3 regions of the Leifsonia sp. genome follow, and region 2 is predicted to be linked to each of the others. Evidence: predicted binding sites of a transcription regulator. Region 2 holds the regulator's gene; each other region holds the start of a gene.
What was found. The regulator LexA, encoded in region 2, represses DNA repair genes until DNA is damaged. The targets are predictions, from matches to a motif close to TCGAACANNTGTTCGA.
Positions count from the first base shown of each region.

Region 1: the regulator LexA is predicted to act here: its motif matches at 4,450-4,465, upstream of ACTHMF_RS03825 (DmpA family aminopeptidase).
Region 3: the regulator LexA is predicted to act here: its motif matches at 5,543-5,558, upstream of ACTHMF_RS05570 (DUF6504 family protein).

Region 1 covers NZ_JBQCGZ010000037.1:808-10,391, reverse strand. Annotated here, with positions in the region: gene ACTHMF_RS03845 (LacI family DNA-binding transcriptional regulator) at 1-560, opposite strand, end outside; gene ACTHMF_RS03840 (NAD(P)/FAD-dependent oxidoreductase) at 728-2,140, shown strand; gene ACTHMF_RS03835 (TetR/AcrR family transcriptional regulator) at 2,188-2,808, opposite strand; gene ACTHMF_RS03830 (APC family permease) at 2,805-4,337, opposite strand; gene ACTHMF_RS03825 (DmpA family aminopeptidase) at 4,484-5,590, shown strand; gene ACTHMF_RS03820 (PucR family transcriptional regulator) at 5,580-7,187, opposite strand; gene ACTHMF_RS03815 (CoA-acylating methylmalonate-semialdehyde dehydrogenase) at 7,298-8,782, shown strand; gene ACTHMF_RS03810 (aspartate aminotransferase family protein) at 8,802-9,584, shown strand, end outside.
Region 2 covers NZ_JBQCGZ010000100.1:10,978-21,407, reverse strand. Annotated here, with positions in the region: gene ACTHMF_RS11050 (HhH-GPD-type base excision DNA repair protein) at 1-273, opposite strand, end outside; gene ACTHMF_RS11045 (SCO4848 family membrane protein) at 295-510, opposite strand; gene ACTHMF_RS11040 (LysR family transcriptional regulator) at 513-1,406, opposite strand; gene ACTHMF_RS11035 (MFS transporter) at 1,487-2,722, shown strand; gene ACTHMF_RS11030 (SseB family protein) at 2,798-3,664, opposite strand; gene priA (bifunctional 1-(5-phosphoribosyl)-5-((5-phosphoribosylamino)methylideneamino)imidazole-4-carboxamide isomerase/phosphoribosylanthranilate isomerase PriA) at 3,648-4,394, opposite strand; gene hisH (imidazole glycerol phosphate synthase subunit HisH) at 4,444-5,076, opposite strand; gene hisB (imidazoleglycerol-phosphate dehydratase HisB) at 5,073-5,675, opposite strand; gene ACTHMF_RS11010 (histidinol-phosphate transaminase) at 5,672-6,805, opposite strand; gene ACTHMF_RS11005 (LysM peptidoglycan-binding domain-containing protein) at 6,943-7,356, opposite strand; gene lexA (transcriptional repressor LexA) at 7,592-8,266, shown strand; gene ACTHMF_RS10995 (metallopeptidase family protein) at 8,335-8,685, opposite strand; gene metE (5-methyltetrahydropteroyltriglutamate--homocysteine S-methyltransferase) at 8,739-10,430, opposite strand, start outside.
Region 3 covers NZ_JBQCGZ010000054.1:48,080-58,509, forward strand. Annotated here, with positions in the region: gene ACTHMF_RS05550 (error-prone DNA polymerase) at 1-1,671, opposite strand, end outside; gene ACTHMF_RS05555 (DNA polymerase Y family protein) at 1,810-3,360, opposite strand; gene ACTHMF_RS05560 (hypothetical protein) at 3,360-4,070, opposite strand; gene ACTHMF_RS05565 (DUF3097 domain-containing protein) at 4,326-5,165, opposite strand; gene ACTHMF_RS05570 (DUF6504 family protein) at 5,217-5,507, opposite strand; gene ACTHMF_RS05575 (hypothetical protein) at 5,920-6,123, shown strand; gene ACTHMF_RS05580 (hypothetical protein) at 6,368-6,592, shown strand; gene ACTHMF_RS05585 (DUF1707 domain-containing protein) at 6,771-7,241, shown strand; gene ACTHMF_RS05590 (VIT1/CCC1 transporter family protein) at 7,390-8,493, opposite strand; gene ACTHMF_RS05595 (helix-turn-helix transcriptional regulator) at 8,490-9,473, opposite strand; gene ACTHMF_RS05600 (cation diffusion facilitator family transporter) at 9,542-10,430, opposite strand, start outside.

The sequences.
Region 1 (9,584 bases), on a different contig from region 2:
TGGCCGAGCCCGGCCAGGTGGTCGACGAGCAGGCCGGCGTCGCCCGCGGCGTCGTAGAGCAGAACGCGGCCGGGGGCGATCGGCTCCCGGTTGCCGTGCAGCACGTACTGCAGCCCGAGCGCGTCCAGCAGCGCCGGGCGCGGGTCGCCGATGGTGATGTCGAACAGCATCACGCCGTCCACGCGGCGCTCGGCGCTCCAGCGCCGGTAGGTGGCGACGTCCAGGCCGTCGTCCATCCCGACCATCCGCAGCAGCAGCGACTGCCCGGCGGCGCCCAGCTCGGTCTCCACGCCGGCGAGCAGACTCATGTAGTACGGCTCCGCGCCGAGCAGGCCCGGGTCCCTGCGCAGCACGATCCCGATGGCGTCGGAGCGGGCGCGGGAGAGGGCACGCGCGCTGGAGCTCGGGTGCCAGCCCAGCTCCTCGGCGAGCGCGAGCACGCGCTGCCTGGTCTCCGCGCTGACGCCCGGCTGCCCATTGAGCGCGTAGGACACCGACGCCTTGGACAGGCCGAGGCGGTCGGCGAGACCGCCGATCGTCACGCGTGCGTCCGGCGCCACGGCGTCCTCCTTCCCGGTCGTCCGGCACCAGGGTACCTGCAGCTGAAGCGGTTCAGGAGACGCCGCGACCGCCGGACGGTCTGCCCGGTCCCCCGCCGGATTCGCGACGGACACGCGCGCGCCCGTCCGGCAGAATGACCGGAGAGAGAAAACCTGGGAGGCTCGCCGTGGCATCCACCGTGTTCGAACGCCGCCGTCCCGACGCATCCGTCGTCGCGCACGCGCTCGCCCCGACCCGGCAGGGCGTGTACTGGATCGAGGACGCCCCGGGCGATCCCTACCCGCGTCTGACCGGCGACATCAGCTGCGACCTCGCGGTGGTCGGCGGCGGCTACTCGGGGCTCTGGACGGCGCTGCTCGCCGCGCGCGAGAACCCCGGCGCGCGCGTGGTGCTGCTGGAGGGCAGGCGCATCGGCTGGGCCGCCTCCGGCCGCAACGGCGGCTTCTGCGAGGCGAGCCTCACGCACGGCGACGAGAACGGCCGCAGCCGCTTCCCCGAGGAGTTCGACCGGCTGCAGGAGCTCGGCATGGCGAACCTCGACGAGATCGGGGCCACCATCGCCGAGCTCGGGATGGACGCCGAGTTCGAGCGCAACGGCGCGATCGACCTGGCGACCGAGCCGCACCAGGTGCCGTGGCTGCGCGAGGCCGCCGCCGAGGCCGGCGAGGACGCCCGCTTCCTCAACGCTGCAGCCGGGCAGGCCGAGGTGCACTCCCCCAGCTACCTCGGCGGGCTGCTCCGCACCAGGGATTCCGCCCTCGTCCACCCGGCGAAGCTCGCCAGGGCGCTGGCCCGCGCGTGCGAGGCGGCCGGCGTGGAGATCTTCGAGCACAGCCCCGTGGAGGGGATCGGCGAGGGGACGACGCTGTACACGCCGCAGGGCGTCGTGCGCTCCCGGCGCACCGCGCTCGCCACGAACGTGTTCCCGAGTCTGCTCAAGCGCAACCGGCTCGCCACGGTCCCCGTCTACGACTACGTGCTGATGACCGAGCCGCTCTCGGCCCAGCAGCTCGCCGCCATCGGCTGGTCGGGCCGGCAGGGGCTCGGCGACTCCGCAAACCAGTTCCACTACTACCGGCTGACGCGCGACAACCGCATCCTGTTCGGCGGCTACGACGCGGTCTACCACTACGGCGGCCGGGTCAGGGAGCGCTACGAGGACCGGCCGGAGACGTTCCGCCGGCTGGCCTCGCACTTCTTCACGACGTTCCCGCAGCTGGAGGGGCTGACGTTCACGCACCGCTGGGCCGGCGCGATCGACACGTGCAGCCGGTTCTGCGCGTTCTTCGGCACCGCCCGCGGCGGGACGGTCGCCTACGCCACCGGCTACACCGGCCTCGGAGTCGCGGCGACGCACTTCGGCGCGCGCGTGATGCTCGACCTCCTGGACGGGCGCAGCACCGAGCGCACCGAGCTCGCGTTGGTGAAGAGCAGGCCGCTGCCGTTCCCTCCGGAGCCGGCCGCCGCGCTCGGCATCGCCCTGACCCGCTGGTCGCTCGACCGCGCCGATCACCACGAGGGCCGACGCAACCTGTTCCTGCGGACGCTCGACGCGGTCGGGCTCGGCTTCGACTCGTGAGCAGGTGTCGGGAGCCCGTCGCGTGACGGCGAGGGGCGACTGCACCGTCAGCGAGGCGCTTCGGAAGGCCCGTCCGGCGGCCCGAAGGTGCAGCCCAGGGCGAGTTCGGCATAGGAGAGCACGTTGCGGCGGGTGCGCGCCCGGTCCAACTCCACTCCGATCAGCGGGTAGAGGTCGTACGCGTCCTCGAGCGCGACCAGATTGCGAGCGATCGTCCCGGCGTCCGAGGCCAGGCGGAAGACGCCGAGCCCCGCGCCGAGCTCGATGGTCGACCGGTAGAGCATGACCTGACGTTCAACGATCGAACGATGCAGCGGCTTGTACTGCGGCCGCTCGCGCAGCAGGGGGATGCTCTCGTAGACGATTCGCAGGTCGTCGCTGATGGTGTCGGGGACACCGGCCTCGATCAGGGCGACGACGCGCTCGCGCGGATCCGCGACGCCCTCGACGATCGCGGCGCGGCGTTCGTAGAACTCCTCCACCACGCCTTCGACGGCCGCGAACATCAGCTCGTCGAAGCTCTTGAAGTAGTACAGCACGGCTCCCGCGCTGACATCCGCCTCTGCAGCGACGGCGCGCACGTTCGTTGCAGCGACGCCGCGCTCCCGCGCGACTCGCCGCGTCGCCGAGACGAGTTCATCGCGCCGCCGCTGGCGTGCTGCCGTCACCGCTCTCCCGTCCCGCCGCCGGCTGCCGGCGCGCCCGTTGCCATCGTAGTGAGCGCAGCGTAGCGGGCGGGCTTCGCACGCTTCAGAGCGAGACCGCCGACGATGCCGCCGACGAAGAGAATCGGAGTCGGCAGCAGCAGAACGGCGTTCACCGGCCCTTCCATCCCCGTCACGATCTCGAAGTTCGTCGCGATCAGGATGAAGCCGACGATAAGGCCGAGGGCTCCGAGCGCCGGTGCCACGATCACGCGCCACACCGAGTGTCCACGGCGGTCCCTGGCGAAGAAGCCGACGACCGAGACCGCTGCCACCCCCTGCGCGAACACCAGACCCGCCACACCCGTGGCATAGGCCCAGATGGCGAGCCCGAGGAACGGATCTGCCCCTGCGACGACGCACACGAGCACGGCGACCAGACAGACCGCGGACAGCACCAGGCTGGCGACGTACGGGGACTGCGTGTTCCGGTGCGTGCGGCCGAGCGCCCGGGGCAGCAGCCCTTCGCGTCCCAGCGAGTACAGGTAGCGCGCGCAGGCGTTGTGGAACGCCAGCAGGCAGGCGAAGAAGCTCGTGACGATCAGCACCTGCATGGCGACCGTGGCCCACTCCCCCAGGAACTGCCCGCCGGCCGTGAACACCATGTCCTGGAACGCGTCGCCGCGCGCGAGGCTCAGCACGCCGTCGACACCGAACGCAACGGTGAGCACCCAGAACGTGAACGCGTAGAAGAGGGCGAGGAAGGCCACCGCGATGTACGTCGCGACCGGGACCGTGCGCTCGGGACGCTTCGCCTCCTCCGCGTAGATCGCAGTGCCCTCGAAGCCCAGGTAGGCGCCGAAGCCGACCACGAAGAGGCTTCCCGCGCCCGCGGCGAAGAACACGTTGCCCGGGTCGAAGGAGGCGAACGACACCGGCTCAGGGCCGCCCTGTGCGAGCACCGCGACCGCCAGCACCAGCAGGATCGCCACCTCCAGGGTCAGCAGCACGCCGAGCACCTTGGCCCCGACGTCGATCCTGCGGTAGCCCAGCAGCGCAACCACGAGCGCCGCGACGACCGAGTAGACGCCCCAAGGCAGGTCGATGTGGAGGAGAGCGGCGAACGTGGACTGGGCGAAGAACCCGACGAAGCCGTAGAAGCACACGCAGAGGAAGCCGTAGGCGAAGACGGTGACCAGTGCCGTGCCGATTCCTGCCGGCTTGCCCAGCCCGCGCGCCGCATAGGCGTAGAACGCGCCGGTGTTCGTGACGTAGCGCGACATCGCCGTGAAGCCCATGGCGAACAGGATCAGCACGAGCCCGCAGGTGAGCATCGCCCCCGGCGCACCGATCCCACCCATCCGCAAGCTCGTCGGTCCAGCGCTCACCACCACCGTGAGTGGCGCGGCGGCGGAGATGACGAAGAAGACGATGCCCCAGATTCCCAGGCGGCCGGCGCCGAGCCGCCCCGCACCCGGTTGCCCGGCCTCTCCCGCTTTCGCCCGGTCGGCCTCCGCGGAGACCGCCGCGCTGCTGTCGTCGTGCTGCGACATGATGCTCCTCTCGAACCGGCGTCATTGCCGGTGTTGAAGGTGGGTATTGAACAGGCATTCAACAGACTCAGGTCGCTTAAGTCAATGCTTCTATTGGCTTATCGGCAAAGAATTGAACATGTGTTCAGTTCGGCTATGCTGTGCGCATGAATCACGTCCGCGCCCGCGACCTCGGCGTCCCCTTCGATGGAACCCCCGGCGTCCGTAACGCCATCACCGATGTGCCCGGCGTCGAGGTCGGCTTCGTGACACGTTCCTCCGGCGCCGTGCAGACCGGAGTCACCGCGGTCCTGCCTCGGGGCCGCGCCGGTGTCGGCATCCCGTGCGCGGCCGCGACGTTCTCGCTCAACGGCAACGGGGAGCTCACCGGACGCAGCTGGATCGACGAGAGCGGGTCGCTGTCCCTCCCGGTGCTGCTGACCAACTCCCACGCGGTCGGCAGCGTCCATCGCGGCGTCATCGACTGGATCGTGCGCGAGCGTCCCGAGCTGGCGGTCCAGTGGCAGCTGCCCGTGGTCGGCGAGACCTGGGACGGCTACTTGAACGACATCAACGGAGGGCACGTCTCCTCCTCCGACGCCGGCGCAGCGATCGATGCGGCGACCGCCGGCCGGGTCGCAGAGGGCTCCGTCGGCGGGGGGACGGGCATGAACTGCTACGGCTTCAAGGGCGGCACGGGCTCCGCCTCCCGGCTGGTGACGATCGGCGACGAACGGTACACGGTCGGCGTTCTGCTGCAGGCCAACTTCGGCTCCCGCGCCGAACTGCGCCTCGCCGGCGTCCCGCTCGGCCGTCGCTCCTCCGCACCGAATCCGATGGAGACCACGGACTGGTTCGAGCGCGACGGCGAGCGAGCAGCGGCCGTTCCCGGGGCGGGGAGCGTGATCGCCGTCGTCGGAACCGACGCCCCCCTTCTGCCCGGCCAGCTCGCCGCCGTCGCCCGGCGCGTCCCGCTCGGCCTCGCCCGCACCGGCACGACGGGCAGTCATTTCTCCGGCGACATCTTCCTCGCGTTCTCCACGGCCAACGCCGGCGCGTTCACGTCCCGGATGCCGACCGGACCCGACGCCGCGCCGGACGCGGTGCTGGCACTGCCGTGGGGGCGGGTGGATCCGTTGTACGCGGCGACGGTCGAGGCGGTGGAGGAGGCGGTCGCCAACGCCCTGGTGGCCGCGCGCGACGTGGAGGGCAGGGACGGCCACCGCAGCTACGCCCTACCGCACGAGGAGGTATCGGCCGCGTTCAGCGCCTGACCGGGCGCGCGAGCACGGCGGCGTGCAGCGCACCGATCGTCTCGCCGTCGTCGAGGTCGAAGCCCAGCAGGTCCTCGATGAGCGCGATCCGCTGGTAGAACACCGAGCGCGAGAGGTGGCTCGCCGCGGCGGCCTTCGTGCGGTTGCCGGGATGGGCGAGGTACGCCCGGAGCACCTCGATCAGATCCCCGTCGGTGGCCAGGTCGTGGTCGATCAGCGGTCGCAGCATCGTCTCCGCGTGCTCGAGCATCCGCGGGTCGCTGCCGAAGGCGGTCACCAGGCGCAGCAGCGGCCGGCGCTCCGCGCGCTGGACGACGGGCCCGCGGCCGCGGCCGGGCGTCGCCCGCGCCGCCAGCTCGACCGCCTCCTCGATGGAGGCGAGCAGCCCCGGGATGCCGTGCGCGGCGGATCCGACGCCGACCGCGGCGGAATCGGGCCCGGCGAGCGCCGCGAGCAGCGCATCCGACGGCTCCCGGTCGCCGCGCGAGGAGACGGCGACGACGAGCAGCCCCGGCACGGCCGGGTGCCCGGCCGCGACCGCCTGCGCTCCGGCGGCGCGCACCGCGTCGACCGCGCGCCCGGCCGCGGTGGCGCCTGGCACGTTCCCCGCCTCGGCGGTGCCCGGGCGCGGGCGCACGGCGATGCCGGTGAGCACCCGGTCCGTCACCGGGAAGCCGGCCGCGGCGAACCGGGCGGTCAGGCCGCCCTCGCCGGCGAAGCGGCGGCCGAGCAGCGCGCCGAGCAGCGCGTCGTGGCTGCGCCGTGTCCACTCGTCGTCGTCGCGGTCGGCCAGCCGGCTGAGCGCGAGCGCGACCGCCGCCTGCTCCAGCACCGTCGAGCGGCCGGCGGGATGCGCGGCGCCGGGCAGGGCGACGAGGTAGCCCCAGCGCATGCCCCTGGCCTCGACGGGCGTGATGGTCCAGCCGGCCTCGCCCGCCCCACGGTGCGCGCGGCGCGACCGCTGCTCCCAGTCCACGAGCTCCGCGTCGCCGTCACCGAGGTTCTCCGCGGCGATCACCTGGTGGCCGGTGTCCTCCAGCACCACCGGGCAGCCGAGCACGCGGGCGGCCTGCGCGACGATGAAGTCGGCGGGGCTGCCGCGCAGGCTCAGCTCGGTGAACAGCGCGTGGAGCTCGTCCCTCGCCCGCAGCGCGACCATCTGCTCGTCGATGATCCTGGCGTGCACCGCCTCGGTGATCGCGACGAACCTGGCCTCCCTGTGCAGCACGGCGAGCGGGAGGCCGGCGGCGCGGAACTCCGCGGCGAGCGCGTCCGGCGCCGACGGCATCCGCTCGCTCAGCTCCAGCACCAGCCCGGCGATGCCCGCCTCGACCAGCCGTCGCCCGAGCGCGCGCAGCGCGGCGTCGTCGGACGGCCAGCCGACGCCGGTCGCCAGCAGCAGTTCGCCGCCGGCGACCAGACGCGCGGCGTCGACGATCTCGGCGACGTGCACCCAGCGCACGCGCGCGTCCAGGCCGTCCTCCCCCGCGACCACCTCCGGCAGTGCGCCCGCGACCGCGTCCATCCGCAGCACGTCGCGCACGGTCGGCAGCAGCGCGGGCTGCGGCTCCGGACGATGTGTGTTGTCCGCGCTCAAGCTCCGACGATCTGGCATCCCGACCTCGACCTCCGCTCTGTGATCATTGGGATGCAAGCCTACTTCCCGAGCCGGGCAATCCGTCCGGCCGACACCACCCAGGAGGTCCCGTGGCCCTGATCCGCCACTTCGTGAACGGCGAGGAGACCGGCGAGCCGGCGCGCCTCGGCCCCGTCTTCGACCCGGCGACGGGCGCGCGTCAGCACGACGTCGTGCTCGGCAGCTCCGCCGAGGTCCAGGCCGCCATCGCGGCGGCGAAGGCCGCGCTGCCGCAGTGGCGGGCGACCAGCCTGACCAAGCGCGCCGATGTGCTGTTCCGGCTGCGTCACCTGCTCACCGAGCGCCGCGACGAGCTCGCCGCGATCGTCACCAGCGAGCACGGCAAGGTGCTCTCCGATGCCGCCGGCGAGATCGGCCGTGGCCTGGAGAACGTCGAGTTCGCGTCCGGCCTGATCGACAAGCTCAAGGGCGAGTACAGCGAGCAGGTCTCCACGGGGATCGACGTGCACAGCGTCAAGCAGCCGGTCGGCGTCGTCGCCTGCATCACCCCGTTCAACTTCCCGGTGATGGTGCCGCTGTGGATGGTCGCCAGCGCGATCGCGTGCGGCAACACCGTCGTGCTGAAGCCGAGCGAGAAGGACCCGTCCGCGTCGGTGTTCCTGGCGAAGCTGTTCCGCGAGGCCGGGCTGCCCGACGGCGTCCTCAACGTCGTCCACGGCGACAAGGAGGCGGTGGACACGCTGCTCGACTCCCCCGACGTCGCCGCGGTCTCGTTCGTCGGGTCCACCCCGATCGCCCGCTCGATCTACCAGCGCGCGAGCGCCAACGGCAAGCGCGTCCAGGCCCTCGGCGGGGCGAAGAACCACATGGTCGTGCTAGAGGACGCCGACATCGAGGCCGCGGCGGACGCCGCCGTCTCCGCCGCCTACGGCTCCGCGGGCGAGCGCTGCATGGCGGTCAGCGTGCTCGTCGCCGTCGGCGACGTCGGCGACCGGCTCGTGCCCGCCATCGAGCGCAGGCTCGGATCGCTCGCCATCGGTCCGGGCACCGACCCGGCCAGCGAGATGGGGCCGCTGATCACGCGCGAGCACCGCGACAAGGTCGCCTCGTACGTCGCCGAGGCGGAGGCGCAGGGCGCGACCGTCGTGGTCGACGGCACGAAGCGCGACTTCGACGGCGACGGCTTCTTCGTCGGCGTCAGCCTGGTCGACAACGTGAAGCCTGGCACGAAGGTCTACGACGACGAGATCTTCGGGCCGGTGCTCTCCGTCGTCCGCGTCGACACGTTCGACGAGGCGATCGCGCTGGTCAACGGCAACCCGTACGGCAACGGCGTCGCGATCTTCACGCGCGACGGCGGGGCGGCGCGCCGGTTCGAGTTCGAGATCGAGGTGGGGATGGTCGGGATCAACGTGCCGATCCCCGTGCCGATCGGTGCGTACTCGTTCGGAGGCTGGAAGAATTCCCTCTTCGGGGACTCCCACATCTACGGACCGGAGTCCTTCCACTTCTACACGCGGAGCAAGGTCGTCACCACGCGCTGGCCCGAACCGCAGCACTCGAAGATCGAGCTCGCCTTCCCCGGCAACTCCTGAGCAGCACACGGAGGACAGCATGACCGACACCATCGGCGCCACCGCCCGCACGGGCTTCACCGACCGCAGAGGAAACGAGCACGCCTTCGGCGACGCGGACGCCGAGACCCAGGTGCGCAGCGACGACCGCAGCCACGTCTTCCACTCCTGGAGCGCGCAGGCCCTGATCGACCCGCTGCCCGTCGCGGCGGGCGAGGGCTCCACGTTCTGGGATTACCAGGGCAACGCCTACCTCGACTTCAGCTCGCAGCTGGTGAACCTGAACCTCGGCCATCAGCACCCGGACCTGGTCGCCGCCATCCAGCAGCAGGCCGGCCGGCTGGCGACCATCCAGCCGTCGATGGCGAACGACGTGCGCGGCGAGCTCGCGCGCCGGATCGCGAACGTCGCGCCGGGAAGCCTGAACAAGGTGTTCTTCACCAACGGCGGCGCCGACGCGAACGAGTACGCCGTGCGCCTGGCCCGCCGCGTCACGGGGCGCCGCAAGGTGCTCTCGATGTACCGCTCGTACCACGGCGGCACCGCGACGGCCATCTCGCTCACCGGCGACCCGCGGCGCTGGGCGAACGAGCCGAGCGACCCGTCCGTCGCGCACTTCTTCGGTCCGTACCCGTACCGATCCGCGTTCCACTCGACCACCCAGGAGGAGGAGACGCAGCGCGCCCTCGAGCACCTCGAGAACGTCATCGTGCTGGAGGGCGCGTCCACCGTCGCCGCGATCATCATCGAGACGGTGGTCGGGACGAACGGCGTGCTCGTCCCGCCGCCCGGCTACCTGGCCGGCGTGCGCGAGCTGTGCGAC
Region 2 (10,430 bases):
CGCGGCGGCGAGCGCCTGAACGCGTCCGCCCATCGAGCCGGGGAAGCGGTGCACCGCCGGCGGCTGCTTCATCACCTCGGCGAGCCGGTCGGGGTCCATCGCGGCGACGCCGGCCGGGTCGAGCGAGCCGAGCCGGTCGCGCAGCTTCGCCGGACCGGCGAACGCCGTCTCCATCGCCACCTGCTGGTCGAGCAGCATCCCGACGAGCAGGGCGAACGAGGAGGTGTCGAGCAGGGCATCCGCCTCGGGATCCCCGGTGATGTTCAGAGCCATGCCCTCATGCTGCCATCGCGGTCAGACGAGGAGCAACAGCACCCCGGCGACGACGGACAGCGCCGCCAGCAGCAGCGCGACGCCGAGCAGGACGCCGTGCACGATCAGGAACGGGGTGGCCCTGCCCGCGGCATCCCGCGCCCGCGCGTCGTTGCGCACCCTGGCGAAGAACCGCGGCCACGCGACGACGTTGAACAGCGCGTTCAGGAACAGGACGATCGCAGCGAAGATGCTCATGGTCATCCCAGCGTAGGCGACGCCGGGGAGCCGAACCGCTCGGCCAGGAGGTCGAGCAGCGCCCGCGCCGCCGCGCCCGGTCGCGGCCGGGCGATCACGCTGAGCGGCCAGAGCACCTCGGGGGCGAGCGGCACCGTGACCGTCCCCGCGGCCGGGATGACCGTCAGCTCGGGCAGCGCGGCGACACCGAGCCCGGCGGCGACGAAGCGCGGGATCTCGCCGAGGTCCGCGAGCTCGGTCGGCACCTGGCGGGTGAGGCCCTCCGCCGCGAACGCGCGGTCCAGCCGCACCCGGTTGCCGAAGCCCTCGCGCGCATCCACCCAGGGCTCGTCGGCGAGGCGCGCCAGCGACACCGACGACGCTCCGGCCAGCGGATGCCCGGCCGGCAGGATCGCGACGAACGGGGACTGCGCCAGCGGGAGCGTCAGCACGCCGGGGACGCGGTCGGGCAGGCCGAGGAAGGCGACGTCGATCCTGCCCTGCCGCACGTCCTCGGCGAGCCCGGTCGAGCCGCTCGGCGACGGACCGAGCCGGAGGTCGACGAGCGGGTGCCTGCGGTGGAACTCGCCCATGATCCCCGGCAGGTCGATCGTCGTGAGGTTCGTGAAGATGCCGACGCGCACCGTTCCGCGCAGCTCGCCGTCGCCCGCGGCCGCCTGACGCATGCGCTCCAGAGCGTCGATGCCCGCCCTGGCCTCCTCCAGGGCCGCGCGTCCCGCGTCGGTCAGCCGGACGCCGTGCGGGTCGCGCTCGAACAGCGCGGCGCCGAGCTCGCGCTCCAGCGCCCTGATGCCCGCCGACACGGTCGACTGGGCGGCGAACACGCGCTCGGCCGCGCGCGTGAAGTTGCGCTCGTCCGCGACGGCGACGAAGTACTCCAGCTGTCGGGTGTCCACGGTTGCAATCGTATCTATCGATCGCACCCATCAACACCATCCGTTGGACTCGATCGCACTCCCGGCGCAGGATGATGGACATGACGAACACACTGGATCGCGAGACGATCTCCCCCGCCTCCCGTCGCCCCTGGCGGCTGCGGCACGGCGCCGGCTTCTGGGTGATCGCCGCCGCGTTCCTCGCGGTGATGGCGTTCTCCACCATCCCCACTCCCCTCTACGCGCTGTACCAGGCGCGGGACGGCTTCCCCACCTGGGTGGTCACGGTCGTCTTCGCCGCGTACGCGGTCGGCGTGATCGCCAGCCTGTTCCTGATCGGGCACCTCAGCGACTGGGCAGGGCGGCGGCGGATGGTGCTGGTCGCGATCCTGCTGGAGATCGTGGCGGCGGCGCTGTTCCTGGTCTGGAACGACGTCACCGGCCTCATCGTCGCTCGCCTGATCTCGGGCGTCGGCGTCGGCGCCCTGACGGCGAGCGCGACCGCCCACCTGGGCGAACTGCGCGCGGTCGCCCGGCCCGAGGAGGGACCGCGCCTGGCCGGGACCGTGTCCACCGTGGTCAACACCGGCGGCCTGGCCGTTGGCCCGCTGATCGGCGGCCTGTTCGCCGCGTTCCTGCCCGCTCCCCTGCTGCTGCCGTACGCGGTGTTCCTCGTGCTGCTCGCCGTCGCCGCCCTCGCCGTGGCGCTGGTGCCGGAGACGGTCGAGCGCGCGGAGGAGCGCCCGGCCTACCGCCCGCAGCGCGTGTCGCTCCCGGCCTCAGCGCGCGGCGCGTTCTCCGCGGCGGCCGTCGCGGCGTTCGCCGGCTTCGCGGTGTTCGGGCTCTTCACCTCGCTCGCGCCGAGCGTGCTCGCGGGAACCTACCACGTGCAATCGCACCTGGCCGCCGGGGCCGTGCCGTTCTCGGTGTTCGCGGCCTCCGCGCTCTCCCAGATCGTCTTCGCCCGGTTGCGCACCCGCAGCCAGCTCGTGCTCGCGCTGGTGCTCGTCGTCGCGGGCCTCGGCGGCCTCGCCACCGGCGTCCTGGGCGGTTCGCTCGCGGTCTTCGTCGTCAGCGGCGTGCTGGCCGGCGCGGCGGTCGGACTGCTCTTCCGCTCCGCCGTCGGCGTCGCCGCCTCGCTCGCGGAGCCGGAGCGCCGCGGCGAGGTGCTGGCCGCGATCTTCCTGGTCGCCTACGTCGGGCTCGCGCTGCCGGTGCTGCTGGTCGGCGTCGCGCTCATCGTCTGGCCGCTGGTGCCGGTGCTGGTCGTGTTCGTCGCCGTCGTCGGGGTGCTCTCGCTGCTCGCGGGACTCCGGATGCTGCGCTCGGCCGCATAGGCGTCGCGCGTCGGCCGCGCGCTCGGCCCCCGCGGGCACGGGTCGCGAGGCCGCACGCGGCGCGAGCGACCCTCGCTACTCCGCGGCGACGAGCTGCACGCGCAGGGAGTCCACGCGCGTCGCGATCACGTCGTCCGCCGCCCAGCGCTGGGCGAGCCGTGCGAGCACGGCGTCCAGTTCCTCCCTGGTCAGCCCGGTCGCCAGCACCAGCCGGACCACCAGTTCGGGACCGGTCAGCCGGCTCGCGGGGTCCCCCGCCACCAGCTCCACGTCGAGCACCCCGAGCTCCGACCCGAGGGACGCGCGGAACGCCGCGAGGACCTCGGGGTCCCTGTCGCTCGGCAGCCACGGCTGCCCCTGCGCGAGCGCCCAGACGGCCGGCCGGCGCAGCACGAACTCGGTCTCCGACGTCGGGTCGAGGACCACGAGCTCCGTGCCCTCGGACGCCGCCGCCAGCGCGGCCCGCGGACCCGCGGCCGGCACCGGCCGCGCCTGCGGGTTCCAGGTCTGCATGGCCGTGACCGACGAGAACACCGGCAGAACCGTGCGGCCATCGGGTCCGGCGACCGTCACGATCGACAGCTCCTGGGTCTTGTCCACCGTGAGCCCCGCGTCGCTGACCCCCTCGTCGCCCAGCTCGGCGACCAGCGGGATCAGCAGCCGCGACGTGCGCACGGCGTCGACGACCGCCTCCGGCCCGGCCTCCCCGGCGCGGAACGCCGCGAGCGCGCCGAGCAGCGGCAGCGGAGCGGAGCCGTCGTCGTCGCCGAACGGGTTGTCGTCGAACGCGCGCCCCGCCCAGGGCTGGCCGGCGGAGTCGGCGAGCGACGCCGCGAAACCGGCGAGCCGGCCCGCGCCGGTCTCGGTCGGGACGCCGTGGGCGCGCGGCGGGACGGCCTCGCCGGCCGCCCGGTCGTCCGCCGGGTCAGTCTCCGGCGACATCCAGCGCCTCCGGCAGGGTGAACGCGCCGGAGTACAGGGCCTTGCCGACGATCGCGCCCTCGAGGCCCTGCGGCACCAGCTCGCGCAGCGCGGCGATGTCGTCGAGGCTCGAGATGCCGCCGGAGGCGACCACCGGACGCGCGGTCCGGTCCATCACCTGGCGCAGCAGGTCGAGGTTCGGGCCCTTGAGCGTGCCGTCCTTGGTGACGTCGGTCACCACGTAGCGGGCGCAGCCGGCGTCCTCCAGCCGCTCCAGCACCTCCCACAGGTCGCCGCCCTCACGGGTCCAGCCGCGGGCCGCGAGGGTCGTGCCGCGCACGTCCAGCCCGACAGCGATCGCCTCGCCGAACCGGCCGATCACGTTGGCGGCCCACTCCGGGTTCTCCAGCGCGGCGGTGCCCAGGTTCACGCGCGTCGCGCCGATCTCCAGCGCCTGCTCCAGCGACTCGTCGTCGCGGATGCCGCCGGAGAGCTCGATCTTGACGCCCTTGGTCTGCCGGATCACCTTCTTCAGCAGCGAGCGGTTGCTGCCGCGCCCGAACGCCGCGTCCAGGTCCACCAGGTGGATCCACTCCGCACCGGCGTCCGCCCATTCGGCCGCCGCGTCCACCGGGTCGCCGTAGCTGGTCTCGCTGCCGGCCTCGCCCTGCGTGAGGCGCACCGCCTTGCCGTCGGCGACGTCGACCGCCGGCAGCAGGACGAGCCGGGGCGTCGTGTTGAATTCGCTCATGTGTTTCCTCGCTCTGGTCCGCGGCGCGGACGGGTGGGGCGTGAGACGGCTACAGGGAGCCGATCCAGTTGCGCAGCAGGCGCAGTCCGGCCTGGCCGGACTTCTCCGGGTGGAACTGCGTCGCGGTCAGCGGGCCGTTCTCCACCGCGGCGACGAAGGGGGCCCCGTGCTCGGCCCACGTCACGCGCGGCTTCGGGAACGGGCCGGTGACCTCCAGCGTCCAGTCCTGGACGGCGTAGGAGTGCACGAAGTAGAAGCGCTCGTCGCGGATGCCGTCGAACAGCACGGAATCCTCCGGCGCCTGCACCGTGTTCCAGCCCATGTGCGGGACGACGTCCGCCTTCAGCAGGTCGACCTGTCCCGGCCACTCGCCGAGGCCCTCGGCCTGGATGCCGTGCTCGACGCCGCGCTCGAACAGCACCTGCATCCCGACGCAGATGCCGAGCACCGGCCGCCCGCCCGCGAGCCGGCGGTCGATGACCTCATCGCCGTGCGAGGCGCGCAGCGCGTCGATCACCGCGGTGAACGCGCCGACGCCCGGCACCAGCAGGCCGTCCGCCTCCTGCGCTCGGCGCCGGTTGCCGGTGAGCTCGACGTTCGCGCCGGCCTCCTCGAGTGCCTTGACGGCCGAGTGGACGTTGCCGCTGCCGTAGTCGAAGACGACGACGTCGGGGGCGCTCACAGCGCGCCCTTGGTCGAGGGGATGCCGGACACCAGCGGGTCGAACGCCTTCGCCTGCCGGAACGCGCGCGCGAAGGCCTTGAACTCGGCCTCCGCGATGTGGTGCGGGTCGCGTCCGCCGACCACGGTGACGTGCGTGGTGATGGCGGCGTTGAAGGAGATCGCCTCGAAGACGTGACGCACCATCGACCCGGTGAAGTGGCCGCCGATCAGGTGCAGCTCGAAGCCGGCGGGCTCGCCGGTGTGCACGAGGTACGGGCGGCCGGAGATGTCGACGACGGCCTGCACCAGCGCCTCGTCCAGCGGGACGAGCGCGTCCCCGTACCGGGAGATGCCGGACTTGTCGCCGAGCGCCTGCCGGATGGCCTGGCCGAGCACGATGCCGACGTCCTCGACGGTGTGGTGCACGTCGATGTCGGTGTCGCCGGTCGCGCGGACGCGCAGGTCGGTGAGCGAGTGCTTGGCGAACGCGGTGAGCAGGTGGTCGTAGAACGGCACCGACGTGGAGATGTCGGAGGAGCCGGTCCCGTCGAGGTCGAGGCTCAGCTCGATGCTCGACTCGCTGGTCTCCCGCTGCAGCGTGGCGGTGCGATTCGTCATGACTGCGAGTTTACTGGGGCCGGGTTGGACGTCCGCTCCGCATCCACAGGCGCCGGGCGGCCGAGCGCGGCGAGGCCCTCGAGGAAGGCGGTCGTCTCCGCCTCGGTGCCCGCGGTCACGCGCAGGTGGTTCGGGATGCCGACGTCGCGGATGAGGATGCCGCGCTCCAGCAGCGCCTCGAACACCGCGTGCGGGTCGGCGACGTTCCCGAACAGGACGAAGTTGCTCCCGCTGCGGTGCGGCGTGTAGCCGAGCCGGGCCAGTTCGGAGACGAGCCGGTCGCGCTGCGAGCGGATCTCGCCGACCATCGCCAGCATCTCGTCCGCGTGCGCGAGCGCGCCGAGGGCGGCCGCCTGCGTGATGGCGGACAGGTGGTACGGCAGGCGGACGAGCCGCAGCGCGTCGACGACGGCGGGGTCGGCGGCGAGGTAGCCGACGCGGGCGCCCGCGAACGCGAACGCCTTGCTCATGGTGCGGGAGATCAGCAGGCGCGGGCGGCCGGGCAGCAGCGTGAGCGCGGACGGCTCGCCCTCCGGCATGAACTCCGCGTACGCCTCGTCGACGATCACGATGCCGCGGGCGGCGTCGTACGCGGCCTCGATGGTGGCGAGGGACAGCGGCGTGCCGGTCGGGTTGTTCGGCGAGCACAGGATCACGATGTCCGGGTCGAGCCGCGCGATCTGCTCGGCCGCCGTCTCGGGGCTGAGTTCGAACCCGGCGTCGCGGCGCGCGGCGATCCAGTCCGTCCCGGTGCCCGAGGCGAGCAGCGGGTACATGGAGTACGTGGGCGCGAAGCCGAGGAGGCTTCGGCCGGGGCCGCCGAACGCCTGCAGGATGTGCTGCAGGACCTCGTTGGATCCGTTGGCCGCCCAGATGTTCTCGGCGGTGAGCCCGTGGCCGAGGTAGCCGGCGAAGGCCGTCCGCAGCTCGGTGAACTCGCGGTCGGGGTACCGGTTGACCCCGCCGATCGCGGCGGCGACCCGCGCGACGATGTCGGCGGCGACGTCCTCGGGAACCGGATGCGTGTTCTCGTTCACGTTCAGCGCGACGGGGACGACCTTCTGCGGCGCACCGTACGGGGTGCGACCGCGCAGGTCGTCGCGGATCGGGAGATCGGAGAGAGAGGTCACCGTTCCATGGTAGTCAGCGCCGCCCCCGCGTTACGCCGCGCTCCCCCACCGGCTCGCGAGGGGCGAGTCGTCGTCGCTTCCGGACCGCGAAAGCGACAAGTACGTGCCCCTCGGCGCCTTCCGGCCGGGCAGCGCGCTCAGTGCGCGTACTGCGTCGGGATGGCGAGGTCCTGGCCGGGCGAGACCACCGCGGAGTCCAGGCCGTTGAGGGTGACGAGCGCGGCGATCACGTCGCGCGGGTCGGCGTTGGGGGCGATGCGCTCGGCGACGGTCCAGAGGGAGTCGCCGGACTCGACAGTGACGTGCTGGAAGGAGACGTGCGTGCGGTCGCCGGAGGCGGCGGCTCCGCCACCGTTGAGCGCGAAGACGAAGGCGCCGATGACGATCGGCAGGGCGACGAGCGCGGTGAGGACCGCGCGGCCGCGGCGGGTGAGGCGCAGCCGGACGCGTGCGCCGGACGGCTGGGCGGTGGTGCGGGCCGGAGCGGCATCCGCGGCGGAGAGAAACGCTGCGTCGATGACCGCCCCGTGGCTGAGCGCTGTGCTGCTCATGGTCGTGACCTCCTCAGGCCTCTTGCGAAGCTTTGTTCCGAATGTATCTTCGAATGTTCGAAACCGCAAGAGCGAGGCCGCGAAGGAATTCCGCATGAATTTCGAGACACACTCGAACACATGTTTGTTCTGCCGCTGCATCGTGGATACAGTTTCGATTGTCTGGGGTTCAGGTAACCAGGCACCACCGACATTCGGGTCCGCCGGGTGCGGCGACGGTCACGAAGGGACGAGCGTGTCGAACGAGAATCAGGCTCCGCGGGGCACCAGGAGGCGCAAGAACCTCAGCGAGAAGCAGCTCGCGATCCTCGACGTGATCCAGCGCTCGGTCAGCCAGCGCGGCTATCCGCCGAGCATGCGCGAGATCGGCGACGCCGTCGGCCTCTCCTCCCTGTCCTCCGTCACCCACCAGCTGAACCAGCTCGAGCTGAGCGGCTACCTGCGCCGCGACCCCAACCGCCCGCGCGCCCTCGAGATCCTGATCGACCTGCCGTCCGCCCCCACTCCGGACTTCGAGAACCAGACCCCGGTCGGCGACGCCGCGATGGTCCCTCTGGTCGGCCGCATCGCCGCCGGCGTGCCGATCACCGCCGAGCAGCAGGTGGACGAGGTCTTCCCGCTCCCCCGTCAGCTGGTCGGGAACGGCGAGCTGTTCATGCTCAAGGTGGTCGGCGAGTCGATGATCGACGCGGCCATCTGCGACGGCGACTGGGTGGTCGTCCGCGCGCAGAACACGGCCGAGAACGGGGACATCGTCGCCGCCATGCTCGACGAGGAGGCGACGGTCAAGGTGTTCCGCCAGCGCGACGGCCACACCTGGCTGCTGCCCCGCAACTCCAACTTCGAGCCCATCCTCGGCGACTACGCCCAGGTCCTCGGCAAAGTCGTGGCCGTCCTCCGCGCCGTCTAGCAGTCGAGTACGCAGGAAGTCCGGATCTGAATCGGTTCAGGTCCGGACTTTCTGCGTACTCGCCCGCGTCAGGCCCAGCCGAGGTCGTGGAGGCGGGCGTCGGTGAGGCCGAAGTAGTGGCCGATTTCATGGACGAGGGTGACGCGCACCCGGCCGCGCAGCTCCTCGACGGTGGAGCAGCTGGCCTCGAGGTTGTTGCGGAACAGCGTGATCCGGTCCGGCAGCTCGCCGAAGCCGTACACCCCGCGCCGCGTTAGCGGGTGCCCGCTGTACAGCCCGAACAGCCGCGGCCTCGCGCCCGCCGGCTGGTCCTGGATCAGGATGGCGACGTTCTCCAGCGGCCGGACCATGTCCTCCGGCAGCGCGTCGAACACCTCGCCCACCAGCGCCTCGAACTCGGCGTCCGTGATCCGCACCATGCGTCCATCCTGACGCACGGCGCGGATCACGGCACGCGTGGAACGCGCGGAGGTCAGACCTGCGCGCCCGCCGTCGCCCGCACGCCCCGCGTCGCCTCGACGATGTTGCGCAGCGACGCCACCGTCTCGTCGTAGCCGCGCGTCTTCAGGCCGCAGTCCGGGTTCACCCAGAGCTGACGGCCGGGGATCGCGCTGAGCGCCGTCTGCAGCAGCTCGGTCACCTCGGCGACCGACGGCACGCGCGGCGAGTGGATGTCGTACACGCCGGGGCCGATGCCGTGCTCGAAGCCCGAGCGCTGGATGTCATGCACGACCTCCATGCGGCTGCGCGCCGCCTCGATGCTCGTGACATCGGCGTCCAGGTTCCTGATCGCGTCGATCACGACGCCGAACTCCGAGTAACAGAGGTGGGTGTGGATCTGCGTGGCGTCCGCGACACCGGAGGTCGCGAGCCGGAACGAGCCGACCGACCACTCCAGGTACTCGGGCTGCGCCGCACGCTTGAGCGGCAGCAGCTCGCGCAGCGCCGGCTCGTCCACCTGGACGACGCGGATGCCCGCCGCCTCCAGGTCGGCGATCTCGTCGCGCAGCGCGAGCGCGACCTGCCGCGCGGTCTCGCCGAGCGGCTGGTCGTCGCGCACGAACGACCACGCGAGGATCGTGACCGGCCCGGTCAGCATCCCCTTGACCGGCTTCGCCGTGAGCGACTGCGTGTACGTCGACCAGTCCACCGTGATCGGCTTGGGCCGCGAGACGTCGCCCCACAGGATGGAGGGACGCGTGCAGCGGGACCCGTACGACTGCACCCAGCCGTTCTTCGTCACCGCGAAGCCGGCCAGGTTCTCGGCGAAGTACTGCACCATGGCGTTGCGCTCCGGCTCGCCGTGCACGATGACGTCGATCCCGATCTCCTCCTGGAGGTCGACGACCCGCTTGATCTCCGCCTGCATCCGGCCGAGGTACTCCGCCTCGCTCAGCGCGCCGGCGGCGAGCTGGGCCCGTGCCCGGCGGATGTCGGAGGTCTGCGGGAACGACCCGATCGTCGTCGTCGGCAGGAACGGCAGGCCGAGCGCCTGCTCCTGCGCCGCCAGCCGGTCCTCATAGTGGCCGCGGCGGAAGTCGGCGCGGGTGAGCGCGGCCTCGCGCTCGCGCACCGCCGGCACGCGCACGCCGGGCGCGCCCGCGCGGTCGGCCAGCGCCGCCGTCGCCGCGCTCAGCTCCGGCTGGATGGCCTCGTGGCCGTCGACCAGCCCGCGGGCGAGCGTCGCGACCTGGGCGACCTTCTGATCGGCGAAGGCGAGCCAGCTCACCAGCCGGGAATCGAGCTCCGGCTCGTCCTCGACGTCGTGCGGCACGTGCAGCAGGGACGTGGAGGTGGACACCGCGACGTCCGGGCTGAGCGACAGCAGCTCGGTGAGCGCGCCGAACGCGCCCTCCAGGTCGCCGCGCCAGATGTTGTGCCCGTCGATCACGCCGCCGACGATCGTCTTCCCGGCGAGCGCCTTCGCGGTCTCCGCGTCCAGCCCGCTCGGGATGCTGCCGCGCACCAGGTCGAGCGAGATGGCTTCCACCGGAGAGCCGGCGAGCACGGGGAGCGCGTCGTCCAGGCTGCCGTACGGCGCTGCCACGAACAGGCCGGGACGCTCGGCGGCGCCCCCCAGCTCCGCGTACGCGCGACGCGTGGCCGCCAGCACGGCGGCGCGCTCGTCCTCGATGCTCTCGCTCACCAGCGCGGGCTCGTCCAG
Region 3 (10,430 bases), on a different contig from region 2:
GCCGACCGGGCGGTCGGTGAGCACCATGCCGCCCGAGTGGATGCCGAGGTGCCGCGGGAACTTCAGCACCTGCTGCGCGAGGTCGACCACCGGCTCGGGGATGTCGTGGTCGTCCGTCGTCGCGACGCGGCTCCACGAGTCGATCTGCTTGCTCCACGCGTCCTGCTGACCGGTGGAGTAGCCGAGCGCCTTGGCCATGTCGCGCACCGCGTTCTTGGGCCGGTAGGTGATCACGTTGGCGACCTGGGCGGCGTTGTGCCTGCCGTACCTGCGGTAGACGTACTGGATGACCTCCTCGCGCCGGTCGGAGTCGAAGTCGACGTCGATGTCCGGCTCCTCCTCGCGCATGCTGGAGAGGAAGCGCTCGAACGGCAGGTCGTACTTGATGGAGTCGACCGCCGTGATCCCGAGCAGGTAGCAGACGGCCGAGTTCGCGGCAGAGCCGCGCCCCTGGCAGAGGATGCCCTGGCTGCGGGCGTACTGGACGATGTCGTGGACGATGAGGAAGTAGCCGGGGAAGTCCTTCGCCTCGATCACGTCGAGCTCGCGCTGGATGCGCTCGCGCTTGGCCGGGGTGCTCTCCAGGTCCGGGTAGCGCTCCGCCGCCCCGCGCCAGGTGAGCTCGCGCAGCCAGCTCATCGGCGTGTGCCCCTCCGGCACCTCCTGCTTCGGCAGCCGGGGCCGGGCGCTGCGCAGCCGGAAGGAGAGGTCGTCCGCGACCTCGACGGTGCGCTCGACCGCTCCCGGGTAACGCGCGAACCGCACCGCCATCTCCCGTCCGCTGCGCAGGTGGGCGGCAGCGGAGGCGGGAAGCCAGCCGTCCATCTCGTCCAGGCTGCGCCTGGCACGCACCGCGGAGACGGCCGTCGCCAGTGGGTACTGCGCCGGCGAGGCGTAGTGGACGTTGTTGGTCGCCACCGCCGGCAGCCCGAGCCGCCCCGCGATCCGGCTGAGGATGTCGTTGTCCGTCGTGTCGCGCGGGTTGCCCTGGTCGATCAGCTCGACGAGCACGTTGTCGCGCCCGAACAGCTCGGCGAGCCTGGCCACCTCGCGCTCGGCCGCCCGCTCGCCGCCGTCCGCGAGCGCCAGCCGAACGTCGCCCTTGCGGCAGCCGGTGAGCACCATCCACTCGCCGCCGGACTGCTCGGAGAGCTGCTCGATGCTGTAGACGGGGCGGCCCTTCTCCTCGCCGGCCAGCTGCCCGGCGGTGATCGCCGCCGCGAGCCGGTGGTAGCCGGACTGCTGCCTGGCCAGCAGTACGAGATGGCTGCCCTCCGGGTCGGCCTCGCCGGTCTGCGGCCGGCTGAGGCTGAGCGACAGCTCCGCCCCGTACACCGTCTTCACCCGGTCGTACGCCTCGGCCGCCTCGGCGAGGTGCACGGCGCCGTAGAAGCCGTCGTGGTCCGTGATCGCCAGCCCGTGCAGCCGCAGCCTGGTCGCCTCCTCCAGCAGCTCCTCCGGAGAGCTGGCGCCGTCGAGGAAGCTGAAGCTGCTGTGCGCGTGCAGCTCGGCGTAGCCGACATGACCCGTCTCCGGCTCGTCCGGCATCGGCTGCGGGACGTACTTCTGGCGCTTGCGCGAGGACGGGCGCTCCGGCTGCTCGCCGGTGCGGCGCCCGGAGAGCCGCCGCTCGAACTCGGCCCACGGGATCGGCGGATTGTTCCAGCCCATCAGCGCGCCCCCCGCCTGGTGTCGGGACGGTTGGAAGGGGAGGAGGAGCGCCGCGACACGCCGGTCGGATGCGGAAAGGGGAGGAGTTCCGGGCCGGAACGGGCGCGAAGTCCTCCCATCCCGGCCGGCGCGAGGCGCTCAGTCATAGCGCGCCTCGGCGAACCAGGCCGTGCCGGTGAGGGCGAGCAGCCACGCCGTCCCATCCGCGTCGACCAGCTGGAAGCGGTGCATCGCGCGGGCGAGGGAGGCGTCCCACCAGCGCTCGCGCACCGGCCAGGGGCCCGCCCACGAGTCGACGGGTTTGGCGTCCCGTGCGGCGCCCGTCGCCGAGAACGCGGCGATCGGCGCGGTCACCTCGCCGCGGTCGGTCACCTCCACCGTCTCGCCGGACGGGCTCAGCACCGCGACCGGCCGCGGCACCTCGAACACCGTGGACGGCGCGGGCGCCGGCAGCGAGCCCGGCCACGGCCGGTCGGCGCTCGGCACGCCGACCGGCCGGTCGCCCCACGGCACCAGCACCTGCCGGTCGGCGAGCGCGCGGCCGCCGCCGATCGTCGCGGTGAGCACGGCGTCGTGGCCGATCATGCTCTGCACGCGCGTGAGGCCGTGGTGGATGCGCTCGTCCGCCCCTCCGCCCCACAGCCCGTCCTCGTGGTGGCCGATGTCGTCCACCGCCTCCGGGGCGAGCGCGACCCGGGCGATCGGGGAGGCGAGGCCGCTGTCGGTGGGCCCGGAGCCCTGCAGCTGCCAGCGCACCCTGTCCACGACGTCCGCCGCGGAGAACAGCCGCGGGTGCAGCCAGGTGCGCTCGCTCGTGCGCCCGGACTCGTCGGTGACCTCCACCCGCAGCGCCGTGCAGACCAGGCCGGCCTTGGTGAGCCCGGCCGTGAACTGCTCGGCGGTGCCGCGGACGGCGAAGGTCACCTGGTCGACGCGGTCGAGCGGCGGCTCGAACTCGATCGCCCGGTCCAGCTGCTTCGGCGGGGTGCGCGGCACCACGCCTGCGCTGTCCATGCCGCTGGCCAGGTCGTGGGCGTGCTCGCCACGCTCGCCGAAGCGCTCGCGCACGTCCACCCTGTCGAGTGCGGCCAGGTCGCCGAGGGTGTGCAGGCCGAGCCTGCGCAGCAGCGGGGTGAGGTCGGTGAGCCCCAGCTGGGCGATCGGCCGCGGCGCGAGGAAGCCGGGGGAGCCGCCGGGAGGGATGATGCGCACGCGCTCCCCGCCCGTGGAGCGTGCGGCCTGCTCCGCGGCGTACGGCCCGTCGGCGACGCCGATGCGCGCCTCGGTCAGCGACAGCCCGTCCAGGCAGCGCAGCAGCTCGGCGGCGGCCTGCTCCTCTCCGCCGTAGTAGCGCGCCGGCCCGCGCGCCCGCAGGACGCAGGTGCCGGGCCGGACCGGCTGCACGCCGGGCGCGATCTGCTCGATCGCCGTCAGCACCGGGTCGAACGCCCGCTCGTCGAGCACCGGGTCGTACGGCACGACCTCCAGCTGCGGGCAGCGCGCCTGCGCCTCGCGCATCCGCAGCCCGCGCTTCACCCCGTCCGCCCGCGCCGCGGCGGAGCAGGCGAAGACGACCCCCTTCTCCACGAGCGCGAGCGGGACGTCCTCCGGCAGCTCGAGGTGCTGCCGGGCGGCGATCACCGGCCAGTCCGGGCACCAGAGCACGATCGCGCGGGTGACCTCGCGCATCAGCCGACCCCCTGGATCGGACCCACCGCCTCCAGCCGGGTGGGGCCGGACGCGCGGAAGCTCTCGTCCACCGCGGGCAGCCACAGCTCGGCGCGGCGCCGGGGGCCGGAGCCGCCGCGCGGCGCGGACTCCACGGTCACCCGCCGCGCGGAGAGGTAGCCGGTGCCGGAGCCGAGCCCGTCCCAGCCGCTGCGGGCCACCCGCAGCGTCGCCTCCACCTGCGGCCAGGCGCCGGCGACGACGAGCGTCGACTCGCGCTGGCGCAGTCGCGCGCTCAGCCGGGCCACGTCGCCGTCCGTCGCGCGGGCCGGGGGAGCGAGGACCACGACGCTGAGCACGTCGACCACGGCGGCGGTGACCGTCAGCCACTGGTCGCCGGGATGCGGGACCAGCACCAGCCGCTCCAGGTCGATGCCGAACCGGCCCGCCGCCTCCGCCCCGAAGTCCGGCATGCCGACGACCCCGCACCAGGCGCCCGCGGCGCTCGGGCCGGCGAGCATCGCCATCAGCAGCGTGGTGGAGCCGAGCACCGAGTAGGCGGCCCCGGCCTTGAGCGCTCCGCCGGGCAGCAGCGGCCCCAGTGCGGGGTGGGTCTGCAGCGACCGGCTCTCCAGCTTGGTCGCCTGCATCTGGCGGATGCGGGTCTGCAGCTCGTGCACCTGCGCCCGGTCGACGACCGGGTCTGCGGTGTGGAGGGCTGCCAGGGACATATCCCTATTTTCGAACACATGTTCGAACTTGGCAAATGCATTTTCGCTGTGCGCGACCCTGCCACGCACCCCCGACATGTGCGCCACAACCTCGCAAACACGCCGCCCCGGACCCTACATTTGTGCCAAATGTTGGGGTTCGCAGGGGCTGGAGGCCACATTTGTGCCAAATGTGGCAGGCGGCGGGGCTGAAGCCGACATTGTGCGAAATGTGGCAGACGGCGGGGGCTGGAGCCGTGCCGGTGCGGAAGGGCGCTAGGCGTCGGGCGCGGTGACGAAGTCGATAAGCTGCTCTACCCGGCCGAGCAGCTCTGGCTCCAGGTCGGAGTACGTGCTCACGCGCCCGAGGATCAGCTTCCACGCCCGCGCGATGTCCGCCTGCGACGCGTGCGGGAGGCCGAGCGCCTCGCAGATCCCGTGCTTCCACTCGATCGAGCGCGGGATGCTCGGCCACGCCTTCAGGCCCACCCTGGCCGGCTTCACCGCCTGCCAGATATCGATGTACGGGTGGCCGACCACCAGCACGTGGGCGCCGTACGGGCCGCGCGCGACCCGCTCGGCGATCCGGCTCTCCTTGGAGCCGGGGACGAGGTGGTCGACCAGGACGCCGATCCGGCGGCCGCGGCCGGGAGCGAACTCCTTCACGATCGCGTCCAGGTCGTCGACGCCCTCGAGGTACTCGACGACGACGCCCTCCACGCGCAGGTCGTCGCCCCACACCCGCTCCACGAGCTCGGCGTCGTGCCTGCCCTCCACGAAGATGCGGCTGGCGCGCGCCACCCTGGCCGGCGCGTCGCCGACCGCGAACGAGCCGGACGCGGTGCGCGTCCTGCCCTGCTGCCCGGCCTTCGGCACGACGAGGCGCACGGGCGCGCCGTCGATGAGGAAGCCGGAGGAGAGCGGGAAGACGCGCTTCTTGCCGAAGTAGTCCTCCAGCTCGACGGTCTGCGCCTCCAGGCGCGTGATCGCCCCGCAGAAGCCGGTCGCCGCCTCCTCGACCACGAGGTCGCGCACGGCCTCCACCTCGGGCACGGGCTTCCGGCCGGCGCTCCGCCAGTCCGTCGCGAGCACATCGGTTCCGTAGCGGTCGTCCATCACCCTGTGGAGGCTAGGCGAACGCGGCCCGCGGGTGGGGGAGGCGCTCCGTCAGTCGAAGACCCGCACCAGCCGCCAGGTGCGCTCGCCCGGGTCGTGCCGCACGTCGAACACGTGCGCGTCTCCGCTGTCGCTCGTGCCCTGGAACCGCCAGCCGCCGATCTCCCTCGGCAGGCTGCCGACCCCGTACCGGTGCTCGCCGAACGGCCGCCACCACGTGCAGATCTCCGCCCACACCGTCGGGGTGTCGGTGACCCGGTAGCGGGTCGCGCGCCAGACGAGCCGGGTGGGGACGCCGTCGTCGGTCGTCCACACCGCGACGGACTCGTCGATGTCGGTCATGGGACGCCTCCTCCCTCCGTGCCGAGCCGGTGGGCTCGAACATATGTTCGAAGAGAAGTGTAAGCCTCCCGGCCGACGGTGTCATGTCGCAGGGCATCGGTGACGTTCTGCATCCAGGGCGTCGGCACGATGTGGACGGACTGGCTTGGCGGGCACGCGAAGTTCAGTTCGTGTGTGGTGCCCCAACTGGTCGGCGCGTTGCAAGCCGGTGTCGGTGCCACAGCACTCGCTGCCATCATCGCCGCTGCGGTGAGTTGGGGGTTGGCGCGGTGACCGCTATCGTGCCAGCGTTGATGCAATACCGCGTGTGGTCGATTCAGGCCTGCGCTGCGAACGGGACCGGCGTCGAGCTGGCGTTTGCAGGCTTCGTCTGCTGTGCGCAATAGTGCCACCGATCAGAACGGAGACGCTCATGAAAACGCTCGAGAGGCTCGTCCTCGTCGGAATCGGCATCCTCGTCGGCGCTGCTGCCACGCTGATCATCATCGCCCTGCCGATGCTCATGAACCAGACGAGCGCAGCGATGGGCTACGTGACCACCGCCTCCATCATCGCCGTGGTCGGGCTGGCAGCCGCACTAATTCTCGGCGTCGTCAAACGAACTCGACCACTGTGATACCGATGCCGTCCGCCTGCGTTTCCGCTATTCGTAGAACGATTTCCGGCAGATGCACGTGCCGCGCAATACGATGAGACGGCGCCGCGCGGACATCGTCGGGCCACTGCGAGATGACGAGACGGACGTGGGAATCGATGGGTTCATCGACTGAGTCCCATGTAAGATCTGGTATTGTACCGTGAAATCCGGGCGCTGTCGCCCCGCTTTGAATATCCCATACGTCGGACCGGGCTGATCTACGATGTCACATGCTGAAGGACCGAAGTCACCGCTCTACTACCTTGTCGAGGACTTCTTCGTATCGTTGCTCGTCGGCGCCGCTATGGCCGCCATTCTGGTAATGCTCGGCGCTACGATGCAGGCGATTCTCGCGACCGCGCTCGGAGCGCCGGGGGTCTACTTCCTCGGGCAAAGATACCGGCGGCTGCGGGCCCGCAAGCACACCGCTGCACGCATCACGCACTGACCTCATCACCGCGCCGGCTATCACGTAGACCAACACGGAGGGGTGCGAGCCCAGGCTCGCACCCCTCCTTCATGTCCGCCGCGGAGCCAGTGGTTCCTCTGCGTAGCCGGAACGGTCGCCGATCTGCCGGGACAGGACACCTCCCGGCCGACGGAGCGCACCTGCCATACTGAGCGCCATGACTGACTTCAGCGATCCGTCCGGGGCGTCGCTGCGCCTGAGCGACGATGAGCGCGAGCGCGCGGTCGGCGCGCTGCAGGCCCACGCTGCGCAGGGCAGGCTCACCGACGCCGAGCTCGCGTCCCGCAGCTCTGCGGCGCGCGCCGCGGTCACCAGAGGCGACCTCGCGCCGCTGTTCTCCGACCTGCCGGGGCCGCTGGAGCTGGACGGGGGAGCGCCGGCGACCGGCTCCGTGCGCCGGCCGATGGCGGCCCAGCAGAGCGCCGCCGGGTACGCCGACGAGGACGCCTCCCGTCGTCGCCCGGAGCGCTGGGGCTACGTCGTGGTCTCGATCGTCCCGTTCGTCGCACTCATCCTGTTCTTCGTCACCGGGATGGCGTGGGGCTACCAGTACAGCTGGCTCTGGTTCCTGCTCATCCCGATCGTCGGGGCCATCGCGTACGGCGCCGACGGCGGCCGCCGCCGCTGACGCCCCGCGCCGCCGACTCCACGGTCCTCTCCTGTCGCATACGGAGGACTTTCCGACGCGGAGCGACCGCCACCGCCTCCCTTTCCGGCAGACACGCAGTGTGGGGACGGCGGCATCCTCCTTTCCGCAGCCCGGACCGACGGGGACCTCAGCCGAGAGTGGCGCCGAAGATCAGGCCCAGGATGTAGGTGGCGGCGGCAGCGCCGTAGCCGATGCCGAGCTGGCGCAGCGCGCGCTTGAGCGGCGACGCGCCGGAGAGCAGGCCGACGACGGCGCCCGTGCCGAGCAGCACCAGGCCGACCAGCACCGCGGAGACGATCACCGCGAGCGTCCCGGTCAGCCCGAACAGGTACGGGAGGATCGGGATGAGCGCGCCGGAGGCGAAGAAGCAGAAGCTCGAGACGGCCGCGCTCCAGCCGTTGCCGACGGCCTCGTGCTCGTCCACGTCGCTCGGCACCGCCGGGACCGGCGAGGTGTAGGCGCCGAGCGTCGACAGCACCTCGTGCGCGTGGCTCTGCGCCTCCTCCGGCGCCATCCCGCGGGCGCGGTAGACGAGGGTCAGCTCGTTCGCGTCGACGTCGAGGTGCGGCAGAGCGGAGGCGGTCGCCGGGTTGGGGCTGGATGCTTCGAGCAGCTCGCGCTGCGAGCGGACGGAGACGTACTCGCCCGCACCCATCGACAGTGCTCCCGCCAGCAGGCCGGAGATGCCGGTCAGCAGCACGACGTGCGTCGGGACGCCGCTCGCGCTGACGCCGAGCACCAGGGCCAGGTTGCTCACCAGGCCGTCGTTCGCGCCGAAGACTGCCGCGCGGAAGGTCCCGGAGAGGCGCTGCCGTCCCCGGGCGGCCAGGGCGCGCACGACCTCCTCGTGCACCTGCTCGTCGGCCGCCATCCGCGGCGTCGCGTCGGCGTCGGCGGCGTAGGGGGAGCGCGCCTCCGCGCGCTGGGCCAGCGCGAGCACGAACACCGAGCCGAAGCGGCGCGCGAGGAAGCCGAGCATCCTGGTGCGGATGTCGCCGCGCAGCGGGCGTCCGACATTTTCGCCGAGCAGGGTCAGCCAGTGCTGCTCGTGCCGGCGCTCCGCCTCGGCGAGCGCGAGCAGGATCTCGCGCTCCTCGCCGTCCCTGCGCCCGGCGAGGTCGCGGTAGACGGCGGCCTCGGCTCGTTCGTCGGCGAGGTACCGCCGCCAGCGCTTGATGTCGGCGGCGGACGGTGCGGGTGAGGGTGCTGCTGCTGGTGCGTCGGGGCTCATCGATCAGCTAGCTTAGGCGACCGTCCGGTGCCGGCGGCCGTGGCGAACCGCTCGCCCCACTCGGCAGCGACGCGGACGACCTCCTCCGGGCCCTCGATGCGGAACGGCGCGCCGAGCGCGGCGAGGCCGAACAGCGCCCACTCCGGCGTGTCCGCCGTCATCCGCACGCGGGTCACGCCAGCGCTGACCGCCTCCGCCGTCGCCCAGCGGCCGACCGTCTCCTGCACGTGCGCGAGCGGAGCATCCACCTCGGCCACGACGAGAAGGGGATCGGCGGCTCCCGCGAGCCCGTCGCGCACGAACGCGGCGGCGTCCTCCGCGGGCAGCGTGCGCGGCCGGAACCGGGCGCCGGTGGGTCGCGGGTCGCTCAGCCGGTCCAGCCGGAAGCTGCGCCAGTCGAAGCGGGTGAGGTCGTAGGCCACCAGATACCAGCGCCTGCCGAGGGAGACCAGCCGGTGCGGCTCGACCGTCCGCTCCGTCTCCGCTCCGTCCTTGGCCGTGTAGGAGAAGCGCAGGCGCTCCTCGTCGCGGCAGGCCTGCGCCACCGCGGTCAGGGTGGCGGCGTCCGCGACCGGCCCCGGCCGCAGCGCGGACGCGAGCGTCGCGACGCGCAACGCGTCCACCCGGCGGCGTAGCCGCGGCGGCATCACCTGGACCACCTTGGCCAGCGCGCGGACCGACGCCTCCTCGACGCCGGAGATGCCGCTCTGCGCCGCGGTGCGCAGGCCGACGGCCAGAGCGACGGCCTCCTCGTCGTCCACCACGAGCGGAGGCAGGGACGCGCCGGCCGCGAGCTGGTAGCCGCCGGCGACGCCCCGCGTCGCGTCCACCGGGTAGCCGAGGTCGCGCAGCCGGTCGACGTCCCTGCGCAGCGTGCGCGGCGACACGCCGAGCCGCTCTGCGAGCTCCTGGCCAGGCCAGTAGCGGTGGGTCTGGAGCAGGGAGAGCAGCTGGAGCGTGCGGGATCCGGTGCTGGCCATGCGCCCAGTCTGGCGCAGCTACCGGCCGGAAAGTGACCGCATGAGGAACCGCCTCCCCCGCGCCGCCGTCAGCGACCGTCCTCCGGAACCCGCAGCGCCGGCTGGCCGCGCCGGGAGAGGGTGAGCACCGCCTCGGCGATGTGCTCGTTGCGCTCGAGCTCCTGCTCGACCGCGTACAGGTCGTCCGCGACGTCCGACTCCCTGTCGTCCCCGACCAGGTCGACCGCGGCGACCAGGAAGACGCGCTCCGGGCCCACGTACTCCAGGTGCAGATAGCTGACCGAGTTCACCTCGGGATGCCGCAGCAGCATCCCGAGCACGGCCTGCGTGACCCGCTCCGGCGCCTCCTCGCCGAGCAGGAAGCGCCGGTTCCTGTCGATCAGCACGAACGCGACGACCGCGAGCAGCGCGCCGACCAGGATGGAGCCGAGCGCGTCGAACAGCGCGTTGCCGGTCAGCTCGTGCAGCAGCACGCCGAGGAAGGCGATCAGCAGGCCGATGAGGGCCGCGGCGTCCTCCGCGAACACCGCACGCAGGGTCGGGTTGGAGGTGCTGAGCACGTGCTCGACGGTGCTCGTGCCGCGCTCGTCCGCGAGCGCGTGCGCCTGCCGGTACGACTGCAGGAACGAGACGCCCTCGAAGACGAAGGCGACGGCGAGCACGATGTAGTTGATCAGATAGTCGGTCTCCGGCTCGTCGGCCCCCAGCTGCGACACGCCGTGCATGATCGAGACGACGGCGCCGGCGGTGAACAGGCCGACCGCGGCGAACAGCGACCACACGTACGCCTCGCGGCCGTAGCCGCCGGGATGCGCGCGGTCCCGCGGCCGGGCCGCGACCCGCTCGGCCTGCAGCAGGAACAGCTCGTTGCCGGCATCCGCCCAGGAGTGAGCGGCCTCCGCGACCATCGACGCCGACCCGGTGAGGAAGCCGGCGACGCTCTTGGCGATCGCGACG